Regions from separate parts of the Paenibacillus odorifer genome, predicted to be linked through region 4. Evidence: predicted binding sites of a transcription regulator. Region 4 holds the regulator's gene; each other region holds the start of a gene.
What was found. Region 4 encodes Rex, which represses fermentation and respiration genes when NADH is low (regulators of the CRP and FNR family bind a similar motif). Its sites were predicted from a motif close to TTGTGAAATATTTCACAA; they were not measured.

Region 1: PODO_RS03380 (flavocytochrome c) is a predicted target of Rex. The motif match lies at 2,201-2,218, and genes of this name have one in related genera.
Region 2: pflB (formate C-acetyltransferase) is a predicted target of Rex. The motif match lies at 1,037-1,054, and genes of this name have one in related genera.
Region 3: PODO_RS15335 (cytochrome ubiquinol oxidase subunit I) is a predicted target of Rex. The motif match lies at 986-1,003, and genes of this name have one in related genera.

The regions. Positions count from the first base shown of each region.
Region 1 is NZ_CP009428.1:779,239-782,457, forward strand. It holds gene PODO_RS03380 (flavocytochrome c) at 309-2,099, opposite strand; gene PODO_RS29830 (histidine kinase) at 2,324-3,219, shown strand, end outside.
Region 2 is NZ_CP009428.1:4,841,664-4,844,882, reverse strand. It holds gene adhE (bifunctional acetaldehyde-CoA/alcohol dehydrogenase) at 1-892, shown strand, start outside; gene pflB (formate C-acetyltransferase) at 1,145-3,219, shown strand, end outside.
Region 3 is NZ_CP009428.1:3,536,734-3,539,952, forward strand. It holds gene PODO_RS15330 (zinc-binding metallopeptidase family protein) at 1-602, shown strand, start outside; gene PODO_RS15335 (cytochrome ubiquinol oxidase subunit I) at 1,168-2,532, shown strand; gene PODO_RS15340 (cytochrome d ubiquinol oxidase subunit II) at 2,529-3,219, shown strand, end outside.
Region 4 is NZ_CP009428.1:4,563,754-4,566,972, forward strand. It holds gene PODO_RS19890 (amidohydrolase) at 1-925, opposite strand, end outside; gene PODO_RS19895 (redox-sensing transcriptional repressor Rex) at 912-1,565, opposite strand; gene dinG (ATP-dependent DNA helicase DinG) at 1,696-3,219, opposite strand, start outside.

The DNA.
Region 1 (3,219 bases), 3.0 Mb from region 4:
TCAACCCCCTTTACTTACTTAAGTTTTCCAGTGTCTAGGAAATTTGAAGGAACCCTTGTCAATTAGTCACTAAATAATTGGGGAATTTTAATTCCACGAACGGAGAACGATAAAAGAGCCGCGAGTTAGACGAGCGTAGCCCCTAGACTCCACCATAATAAACCGCCCTGTTCGCAATGTTGCTAACAGGGCGGTTTGCTATGTCATAGAGGGCAGCTTGAAAGTTAGCAGTCAACCGGCACTCTACAAGTTATCTTGCACGTTTTTAAGTCTACCTTATTAATAGAGCAGTTACACAAAAAATAAGATTACTCTGCTACAACTTGTTTGCCTGCAATCCGGCCGAATGTGAAGATATCAGCGATGGCATTACCGCCAAGACGGTTTGCACCATGAATGACCCCTGTTACTTCACCTGCAGCGAACAACCCAGGGATGACTTCGCCTTTTTCATTCAATACGCGAGTCTTCTCGTCGATCACCAAGCCGCCCATTGTATGGTGAACGGAGGGTACAGCTTTTTCGATGTAGTAAGGGCCTTTTTCAAGAGATTTCAATCCACCGCGATGTTTGAAATCAAGGTCTTTACCTGTTTTCGCATAATCATTTACTTTATTAATCGTTTCTTTCAAAGTGTTCACGTCGATTTTGAAGAAATCAGCTGCCTCCTCAATCGTATCGGCTTTAAAGAGCAAGCCTTGTTTAACGAGTTGATCGTATTCGTCTTGATGAACTTCTATCGTTTTACCGATATCCTCAATACCTTGGTTCCATAATTGATACGTATATCCGCCCGTTTGGGCAAGAATTGCTTTAGAAATAACGTCTCGACGTTCTAATTCCTCAACGAAGCGCTTGCCTTCTTGGTTAATCAGGATCGCACCATCGAAGCGGGAATCTGCAACAAGGGAAATAACACCTGTCTCAGGATTACAGATTGGATACGTTTGAATACTCTCCATGTTTGTCAGTTTGGCGCCAATCGTTTCTGCCATAACGATACCGTCACCTGTAGATCCTGGTGTATCGGTAGACATATATTTTTCATCCATTTTAGGGTTATACTTTTTACGCATCTCTACATTGGATCCAAAACCACCGGTAGCGATGATGACGCCTTTGTTCGCATGGAATGTGATCTTGTCGCCAGTACCCGAAGTCGCAGTTACACCTGTTATTTTGCCGCTTTCGTCCTTCAGCAAGGTTTCGGCTTTCATATTCGTTTTGATCGTGATTTGATCAGCGTCTGTTTTGGCTTTTAACTTAGTAATCAATTCAACACCTGTATGACCTACAGGAATCAACGCACGTTTTCTGGAATGGCCTCCAAATTGGAACAGATGATCAGGTAAGAACTCTACCTTGATATCATCGCGCAGCCATTCGGCAGATGCTAGAGCATTGTCGGCAAGAATACGAACCATCTTTGGATCCCCGAGGTTGTCTCCGCCTTTCATCGTATCATCATAGAACAAGTCAGCCGTGTCATCAGTGATGCCAAGAGCACGTTCAACCCAGTTGTCCGGCGCATTCATCTCACCACCGGAGATCAATGTGTTGCCGCCAACAGCTGGCATTTTCTCGAGCAGAACTACATTAGCTCCAGCGCTCTTCGCTTCGATAGCCGCACTAAAGCCAGCACCCCCGGCACCGATGACGACAACATCATAGGTTTGCTCGACTTCTTCTTTGTCTTTGCTTCCACTGACTGCAGCGCCAGCGACAAGGGTAAGTCCAGACTTCGTAATGGCATCTTGAATGGCTTCGAGATATCCTTTGCTTGTAACTGTAGATCCGCTAATGGCATCAACTTTTGCGCTGTTAGTTGCCATGACATCTTGCTTGAGCTGCGTATAAACAGGTTCTGCAAGTACTTCATTTTCCTTATGCTCTGTCACTTTAATGTCAGTGATCTTGTTATCTAATAAGGAGACTTGTACTTTAATATCGCCATGTTTACCTTGCCCAACTCCTTCAAAGACTTGAACTCCGTTTGCATCTGCAGCGGGCTCTGCATCTTTACTGCCGCAAGCAGCAAGCGTGAACATAAGACTGAGGACTAGTAGAATAGATAACAGCTTTTTCGTGTGAGTTCGCATAATATCTCCTTCATTCTGTTGTGAATTGGTTACATACCCTAGGGAGAGGAGGATTTGCTAGGCAAATCCTTTATCTCTAGCCTAGACATGAATGTTATTTCATGTGAAAATATGCACAAGACCTATTATAGATTTAGTACAGCATTATGTATTTGCACAGATTAGTGTTTTTTTGTCTTTTTCGGGCATGTAAGAGACGGATATTGTGAAGGGCTATGATTACAATGAAATCAATTCACTTAAAAATCACGTTAATCGCAGGAGGCTGCTTCTTGCTGCTGTTCGTTGCATTGCTTGTAACAATATATTTGGAGATGAACCATACGGTTGTCCCTTTGAATAAGAACTTAACGCAGCAAGTGGTTACTGCACGCAGCGACCAGATTGATTATTGGTTTAATCAGCGCATTGGAGAGATAGACATGCTTGCTTCTCTAGCTTCGGACCATCAGTGGACACGAGATGAATTGCTGCAAGAGTTCGATAAGTTCGAGGCGAAGAAGCAAGTAGAGTACGAATCCATACGTGTGGTGGATATTCACGGAAATTCCTGGTCAGCAAGGGACAAGCCTTTTTCGATACTAAACCGACCCTACTATCGAAAACTGCTGAATTCAGATTCCAATTATGTGGTGAGCAATCCGATCGTATCCAAAGCGAATGCAGCCGAAATCGTCGTCATTCTTTATCGCGTGAATCCATCGGTGAATGATGAGGTAGCTTATATTGCCGCAGCCGTCTCCGTCAAGAAGATGAAGGAGATTGCTCAAGATGTAATGCTATATGACCAGTCAGGCCAGCTTATCGTCGATTGCAGAGAGCTGGGTGAAGAAGATGGAGCGGAGGAGGCAGCAGATAAGAAGAACATGAGTGTATTTGAGGCTCCAATTCAAAATGTGGAAGGCTGGAAGCTAGTACTCGAAGTACCGAATTCAAGTCTATCGCTAGCGGTGATCAAAACCCAGCGGACTGCATTGCTGGTAGGCGTTCTTATCGGTAGTGCGTTTATCGTCTTTCTGATGCTGCTTGCTTCTTCCATTATTCGTCCAATTCAGTCGCTTCGCCAGGTAATGGAAAATGTGCAGAACGGCAACCAAACCATACGAGCAGATGTTACGCG
Region 2 (3,219 bases), 280 kb from region 4:
GAAACAAAAATTCATGGATATCCGTAAACGGGTTTACAAATTCCCTAAACTTGGAAACAAAGCTAAGTTTGTAGCGATTCCAACTACTTCGGGTACGGGTTCGGAAGTAACATCTTTCGCAGTTATTACCGATAAAACAACTGAACAACACACTAAATATCCTTTGGCTGACTACGAGCTAACTCCAGACGTAGCTATCATTGATCCAGAGTTCGTATATAGCTTGCCAAAAACTGCTGTAGCTGATACAGGTATGGACGTATTGACACATGCCATCGAAGCTTATGTATCAGTTATGGCGAGTGACTACACTGATGGTCTGGCAATTAAAGCAATCCAATTGGTATTCCAATACCTTGAAAAATCGGCGCTTGAAGGCGACAGAGTTGCCCGTGAGAAAATGCATAACGCATCAACACTTGCTGGTATGGCCTTTGCTAATGCTTTCCTGGGTATTAACCACAGTTTAGCGCATAAATGGGGCGGTCAATATCACACTGCTCACGGTCGTACTAATGCGATCCTTATGCCACACGTTATTCGTTACAATGCTAAGAAACCTACGAAGTTCGCTTCGTTCCCTAAATATTCACACTTCGTAGCTGACGAGCGTTATGCAGAAATCGCCCGTATTCTGGGATTGCCAGCTCGCACAACTGAAGAAGGTGTAACTAGCCTGATCAATGCTATTCGCGATATGAACAAAAAACTGGGTATCGAAGAATCCTTCCAACAACTGGGCTTTGATCCTAAGGATTTTGAATCCCGTGTAGATTACTTGGCTGACCGTGCATTTGAAGATCAATGTACAACTGCCAATCCTAAGCTGCCACTGGTATCTGAACTTGCAGATGTGTACCGTAATGCTTTCTACGGAAGATTTGATAATTAATATTTGGTTAAGTAGATAATAGGATGGTTGTGGACTAGATATAAGTGACAAATATCACCGGAAAGGTGATATTTGTCACAGTCTATTTATAGAAAATAAACTAAAATGTTTATATAAACAACGGTCCCATACATGGAACAATGATTGTGAATTTTCGAACAACCATATCTTTCTTGGGATCACGAGACACGGGATCAACCTTCAAGCCCGCGATCTCTACAAATATTATAAATATAGATGGAGGGATTTAGCATGTCGGTGATTGAAAAAGATGTACAAGAAGTGAAATCCGGTTGGAGAAGTTTTACAAAAGGTAAATGGTCCAGAAAAGTTGACGTTAACAACTTTATCGCAAGTAACATTAAGCCTTATGAAGGAAACGAAGAATTCCTCGTAGGACCTACTAGTAACACAACTGAACTATGGAAGATTATTTCCCAATTGAGTAAGGAAGAAAGAGAAAGAGGCGGCGTATGGGATGTTTCCCTAGATACTGTCTCCACAATCACTTCACATGCTCCAGGCTACATTGACAAAGACAAGGAACAAATTGTAGGCGTACAGACTGACGCTCCTTTCAAACGTTCCATCCAGCCATTTGGCGGGATCAAGATGATGGTTGATGCTACGAAGGCTTACGGCTTCGAGCTTCCACAAAACATCGTTGACATGTTTACGAACATTCGCAAAACGCATAACCAAGGCGTATTTGATGCATATACACCAGACATGAGAGCTGTGCGTAAATCCGGCGTAATTACAGGTCTTCCTGATGCTTACGGCCGCGGACGCATCATCGGCGACTACCGCCGCATTGCTCTGTACGGTATTGATTTCCTCATTAAAGACAAAAAACAACAACAAACTGAGCTTGAAGTTGATTCCATGACTGAAGATATTATTCGTTTGCGTGAAGAGCTGTCCGAGCAAATTCGTGCACTTGGCGAATTGAAAGAAATGGCAGCCGCTCATGGTATGGATATTTCCAGACCAGCGACCAACTTCAAAGAAGCTACTCAATGGGTATACTTCGGGTATCTTGCAGCAGTTAAAGAGCAAAATGGTGCAGCGATGTCCCTAGGCCGTGTGTCCTCTTTCTTGGACATCTATGCAGAACGCGATATTGCTGAAGGTACTTTGACTGAAGAACAAGTACAAGAAATCGTCGATCATTTCGTAATGAAACTGCGTATCGTGAAATTCTTGCGTACACCTGACTATAATGATCTGTTCTCCGGTGACCCAACATGGGTAACTGAATCCATCGGTGGTATGGCTGAAGACGGAACAACTCGTGTTACCAAGAACAGCTTCCGTTTCTTGAACACCCTGTACAACTTGGGTCCAGCTCCGGAACCAAACTTAACTGTACTGTGGTCCGAAAAATTGCCTGAAGCCTTCAAAAAATATTGTGCTAAGGTTTCCATTGAAACTAGTGCAATTCAGTATGAAAATGACGATGTAATGCGTCCATACTGGGGTGAAGATTATGCGATTGCTTGCTGCGTATCTCCAATGCGTATCGGTAAACAAATGCAGTTCTTCGGCGCTCGTGCCAACCTGGCAAAAGCATTGCTGTATGCTATCAATGGTGGTATAGACGAAAAATCCGGAGCACAAGTTGGACCGGAATTCCCAGCGATCACTTCTGAATATCTGGATTATGACGAAGTAATGAAACGTTTCAAACCGATGATGGAGTGGTTGGCTAAAACTTATGTTAACACTTTGAACATCATTCACTATATGCATGACAAATATTCTTACGAACGTATCGAAATGGCGCTGCATGACCGTGACATTCTGCGTACGATGGCTTGTGGTATTGCTGGGCTGTCCGTTGCAGCTGACTCACTAAGCGCAATTAAATACGCCAAAGTAAAACCTATTCGTAACGAACAAGGTATTGCGATCGACTTCGAAACCGAAGGCGAATTCCCTTGCTACGGTAACAATGACGATGCTGTAGACAGCATCGCAGTAGAATTGGTTGAAACCTTCATGACTATGATCCGTAAAAACAAAACATATCGTGATTCTGTGCCAACTCAATCGGTACTGACCATTACTTCGAATGTAGTGTACGGTAAGAAGACAGGTACTACACCTGACGGACGTAAGAAAGGTGAACCTTTCGCACCGGGTGCTAACCCAATGCACGGACGTGACAAGAAAGGCGCCTTGGCTTCCCTGAACTCTGTAGCTAAACTGCCTTACTCCGATGCACAAGATGGTATCTCTAACACGTTCTCCATCGTACCTAAGGCACTTGGTAAAGACGAGGATTCCCGTAAGTCTAACCTGGTACACATGATGGATGGATACTT
Region 3 (3,219 bases), 1.0 Mb from region 4:
TGTCTATGATTCGTTACTTACAGCAGGAGCAGCCGGAACGTACGATGATTTTCGCTTTTGTGACAGGGCATTTTAGATTACCGGAGTTCAAAGGGTCCTCTCAGGCAACTTCCACCTGGATGGAGGGGCATCGAGAGCTCTGGGATGGCAAGAATGGCCATTTAAAAGCTGTAGCTGGAATTACGGTTGAGCATTTAGGCAGCATGGAGTGGAAGGACGATGATACGGGTCACTATGGTCCAACTGGACAAATAAGTACAGAATATACGTATGCAGGCAATGAAATGATGGCAGCCATTTGGCTGAAGGCTATTGAAAAGACAGATAGCACACGTACTGTATTATTGCGTGGACATAACAAGTTTGAGTTTGGAGAGAGTCAGCCCTTATTTGAAGCAGGGATACCGGTGATTGGATTCATTCCAATGCCCGACTATCTGCTCGTGGATAGTGACAACAGAGAGATGGACAAATTTGATGCAAAGCTAATGCATACGCAAATTGTATCGTTGCTGAAAGCGGTCAAGCTAGTGGACGGAACGGAGACAACTAAGCTTGGGAAGTCAGATGGGTATTCTTTTTTCTACGGTCGTACTAAATGATAGTGGCAGTTCAAGATTTGTCATGACGAAGATGACATTAGCTTGAATTCAAAAACACTGATGATTTAAGTCAGTGTTTTTTTGTTGCAAAAAGGGGGTATATTACGGCTTAAAATCAGAAAATTTCGTTTTTTTGTTAGCATCGAAGTAGGAGGAAACTTGTGACATCACATATACGCTAATCAATCAATAGCTCCTTCGGGTGCTTTTTGTGTTATTCACTGAGTTGTTAGAAAGATTTGTCCCTTTCTTGAACGTTTAGGGATTAAGAGATGTCGATGATTGAAATACTTAAAATTTAAGATAAGATAACTTTAATTATTAGGCCACGTTATTAATTTGACTGCTCAGTAACAGGTAAATCAGGTTCGCCAACTCTTGCTTTGTGAAATATTTCTCTTTTTACATAGCAAAGAACGAGGAATGTCATACTAAAACGAACAGGAAACGATGTCGCTGAGCCTTGCTAAACCTGATATTGAATGCAGCCTACAGTTAGCGGGCCTAATCATAAGTATCAACTTAAGACGAAAAATGAACAGAGTTTTGAAGGGAGCAGTAAAGAATGGCAATTGATACGGTGCTATGGAGCAGGCTAGTGACAGGCTTGACTCTCGGATTCCACGTTATTTTTGCGACGATTGGCGTCGGTATACCGCTAATGATCGCTATAGCAGAGTTCATCGGGATCCGGAAGAAAGACCCCCATTATACACTTATGGCAAAGAGGTGGTCTCGAGGATTTGTCATTTCTGTGGCGGTTGGTGTTGTGACCGGTACAGCGATTTCACTACAGCTGGCCCTGGTATGGCCGAATTTTATGAAACTGGCTGGGAATGTCATTGCACTTCCGTTATTCATGGAGGTGTTCGCGTTCTTTTTCGAGGCTATCTTCCTGGGCATTTATTTGTATACGTGGGATCGGTTCAAAAATCCATATACCCATTGGCTGCTGACGATACCGATTGTCGCCGGGGCAGGCATGTCTGCCGTTTTTATTACGACGGTGAACGGATTCATGAACCAGCCTGAAGGCTTTGTCATGGAAGCAGGCCAATTCACAGCGATTAACCCGGTGCAAGCGATGCTGAATACGGCGACGTTCTCCAAAGTGTTCCATGTATTAAGCTCGGCCTATTTAACAGGAGCTGCCTTGTTAGCCGGGATTGCAGCCTTCGCGATGCTGAGAAAAGGTGTGTCCGCATACCACAAAAAATCTTTAAATCTCATGATGGCGGTCGTTTTACTATTCGGTTTGCTGAACACGTTAGCCGGTGATGTGTCCGCCAAGTTTTTGGCCGAGCATCAGCCAGAGAAGCTTGCAGCGGCAGAGTGGCATTTTGAGACGAGTAGCAGGGTGGATTTGGTTCTATTGGGATGGCTGAATGCAGAGCATGAAGTTCTAGGGGCTCTTCATCTTCCGAAGCTGCTCAGCTTCCTGGCCTTTGGAGACTTTAATGCAGAGGTGACGGGGCTCGAGGAATTCCCCAAGGAAGAATGGCCACCACTTCTCGTTCATTATCTGTTTGATTTAATGGTCGGAATCGGATTTACTCTGCTCGCGATTTCGTTCCTATATTTTCTGTTTGTGTTCTGGAAAAAGCGTAATGAGCTTAACAAGTGGATGCTTCGCATCATCGCACTGAGCGCCCCCCTCGCTTTTCTGGCTGTTGAGCTGGGCTGGTTTTATGCAGAGGTTGGCCGACAGCCGTGGATTATCCGTGGATATATGCGTGTTGAGGAGGCGGCCACGTCTTCACCGAATGTAAGAATTATATTCTTCGCCTTATTGCTCTTGTACATCGTTCTCGGCAGTATGTGTGTAATCGTGCTAAGACGCTTGTTCAACAATAATCCAGCAGAAGCTGAGATGGAGAAATGGATGAAGGATCATCCTAATCAATCTACGGAAAAGGGGGGCACTGAATGATGAGTTACGAATTGATTGGCATCTCGGTGCTCTGGCTGTTTTTGTACGGCTATTTAATTATAGCTTCCATTGATTTCGGAGCGGGCTTCTTCGCCTTTTATGCCCGTTTAACGAAGCAGGATCATCTCATTAATCGTCTGATTTCGCGTTATTTATCACCCGTTTGGGAAATTACAAATGTATTTTTTATCTTTTTCTACATTGGCATCGTCGGTTTTTTTCCGGACACAGCCTATTATTATGGCTCCGCGCTACTTGTTCCGGGAAGCATTGCATTGATTCTTCTTGCGATTCGCGGTTCATTCTATGCTTTTGAAAATTACGGTTCCAAGAAAAACATAGTATATCTTTTTTTGTACGGAGCTACAGGTTTGCTTATTCCAGCATCGTTGTCAGTGGCGCTAACTTTGTCTGAAGGCAGCTTTATCGTGAAGCAGGGGGAGACGGTTTCTCTGGATTACTGGGCGCTGTTCACCAATCCGTTATCGTGGAGTATCGTTGGACTGGCAATTGTGTCCGTTTTGTTCATTAGCGGCTCATTTCTGACATTTTACGCTTCTCGGGCAGAGGATCATTCCGCGTTGAAGCTGATGCGCAACTACGCCCTGTTTTGGAGCACACCGACGATAATCCTCGCACTTACAGCATTTATCTATTTGGGTCAACACAATGAGCGGCATTTTCAAA
Region 4 (3,219 bases):
TATTGTTGCTTGCCGCGCCATCCGTGCCAAGAGACACCTTCACACCAGCTTTTAGAAGATCAGTAACCCGAGCCACTCCGCTAGCCAGCTTCAAATTACTGCCCGGATTATGAGAGACACCCACATTATGGCGAGCCAAGATCTCAATCTCTTCATCATTTAAATGAACACCATGTGCAACTATCGAGGGACGTGTGAACATTCCAAGATTCTCTAAGTGAGCTACAGGACGCAACCCGTAATCCGCCACATTTTGTTCCACTTCACGTTTCGTTTCGGACATATGCGTATGCATCGGTAAATCCAGATCATGCGCTGCCTGCACGAACTTAACCAGGAAGTCCGGAGGGCAAGTATAAGGGGCGTGCGGTGAGATCATAGTAGTAATTCTACCGTCAGCCTTTCCATGCCAGTTACGGGCAAAAGAAATCGCTTCCGCAAGCTTGTGATTCTGTACATCCTCTGGACATAACCCGATCACACCACGCATCAATACGGAACGGATACCTGATAACTCAGCTACCTCAGCTACTCGGTCCATGTGATCATACATATCGAGGAAGGTCGTAGTTCCACCCTTCAGCATTTCCAATACAGATAAGGAGGTTCCCCAGTATACATCATCACCGGTGAACTTTTCCTCCATCGGCCACATTTTCTCCTGAAGCCACACTTGTAGCGCTAAATCATCTCCATATCCACGCAGCAAAGACATCGCCGCATGACCATGTGTGTTTACAAGTCCAGGCATGAACAGCAGACGGCTGCCATCAACCACTTGCACTCCAGCTTCCATCTGAGGCTCTTCTTTTCCTATGTAAGTGATTAAATCATCTTCAATAGTCATATATCCACTCAGAACCGGCTCATCCGTTCCCGGAGTCAGAAAATACCCGCCCTTAATTATCGTTTTATTGTTGTTCATGTTCGCTTTCTTCCTTTCCATCCCGCAAGTAATAAGCAAGACTTTGCAGATCAGTTGTAAAATCAGCTGCATGCACCCGGATATTCGGTGGTGTCTTCAGAATCACAGGGGCAAAGTTCAAAATTGCTTCAATCCCAGAAGAAATGAGAATATCTGCTACATTTTGAGCTTCTGAATCAGGTACGGTAATAATGGCAATGCGAATACCTTGCTCACGAATCGTGCTGCCTAGTTCATCCATCGGTTGCACAGTAAGGGAGTTGATCTTACGTCCAACCTTAGGAGCGTACGAATCAAATATAGCCGTGATTTTCATAGTATCTTTGAGATATGCATTGTAATTAGACAAGGCATGTCCGAGATTACCTGCCCCTACTAAAGCTACATTAAGCTGTTGATCCAGCTTCAGAATATGACGGATTTTCTCAATAAGATACGTTACATCATAGCCGATACCTTTTCTGCCGAAGTCACCAAAATACGCTAAATCCTTACGAATCTGTGCGGGATTAAGATCAAGCTTTTGTCCAAGTTCCTGAGAGGAAACTGTTAATATTTCGCGATTCTGGAGATCATTCAAAAAACGCAAATACACAGGTAGTCTGCGAACAACGGCTTCTGATATTTTATCCGATTTCATATTTTTCCTCCTAAAAATAGTAATGTTCTTGTGAAAATCCATATTCTAACGTATACCTCTCCTTATTAAGGGCGGTACTGTAACTTACCGCCCTTAAGGATAAGGAGGAGCTAAACTGAAGACGAGCATTTTAAGAAGCGCCGCCATCCTCTAGCCATTCCGCTATGCGGGGGACCATTTGATCAGTCAGCATATGCTCCATTTTGGGACCAGGCAATGAATAAAGGAAATACTTCCCGTAATGAGATTCAATAACCCTTGTATCATAAACAATAACTATTCCGCGATCCTGCGCCGTGCGAACCAGTCTTCCGAATCCCTGCTTAAAACGAATAACCGCTTGAGGAACAGACAATTTCATGAATGGATTCTTCTTCTGAGCCTGCAATAACTCCGACTTCGCTTCCGCCAACGGGTGATTCGGCGGTTGAAACGGAAGTCTCACGATGGCCAGGCAAGTCAGTGCTTCACCTGGAATATCTACACCTTCCCAGAAGCTGCTCGTCCCCAGCAGAACGGATGCTGCACTGTCCTGAAAGCGGCGGATCAGCTTGCTCCGGCTGCCACCTTCCACGCCTTGACCAAGCACCGTAATCTCTTGTGAGGCCAAAGCCTCTTTAAGCGGATCATATACCTGACGCAGCATTTTATAAGAAGTAAACAGAACCAGCATCCGCCCACGTGTTGTTTTGGCAGCTTCTGCTAACGACTGTACGAGTGTATCGACAAATCGAGCATCGCCCACACTGCCCTTCACACTAGGAAAATCACGCGGTATAACTAGCAGCGCCTGCTCGCGATACTTAAAGGGAGATGGAAGGAGTGAGGTCATTAGACGTCCCTCTTCCGCAGCTTCGTTAAGTCCGAGATTATCAATCATAAACTGAAAAGATTTATCTACAGACAGCGTCGCCGAGGTAAGCACGATGCTTTTTTTCTTATCGAAGAACAACTCTTTAAGCTGGCTGCTAACATCCACAGGGACGGCATACATCTGCAGTGATTTGCTGCGGTAATTTCCATTTGCCTCCAGCCAATATACTACATTATCGTCATTCAGCCCCATAAAGAATCTTACTTGCTCACGTATGGAAGCCAAATCCTTAAATAAACCGCTAATATCAGTAACAAGACTGTCTGCTGAGGATTGGCTTTCCTGGTCACGCATCTCATTAAGCATTTTATCACCCTTACGGATGATGGCGCTTAACGTCAGATTCATAGTGTTCTCAAGCGCAACTAATTCATCCCAATCCTTCGGCTTACGGGCAGGAAGCAAACGCATAACCAGTTGCCCCGCTTCCCCTGCTGCTGCATCACTGCGTTCCGGCAAAAGGCTGAACAGCTTGTCGCTGAGTGCATCCCAGGTTTCTTTGACGGTAAGCAGATCCGGGTAGATCCGATCGATGACTCCGCTCCATTCTGAAGCCTCTTCACTGCCTGACGACTGTAAGATCTGGCGCAGAGCAGGAAGCTGTCCGTTTCGGCTATCTTTATACAGTCGCGATAACGTGTGTGCCACAGTGAAATGCTTCATATGCATGCCAAGATGTTTACCAGCCACATCTTCTAAATGATGTGCTTCATCAATTACAAGATGCTCGTAAGCCGGAAGCAGCTGGTGCCCAGCTTTAACATCTGCGAATAGCTTGGA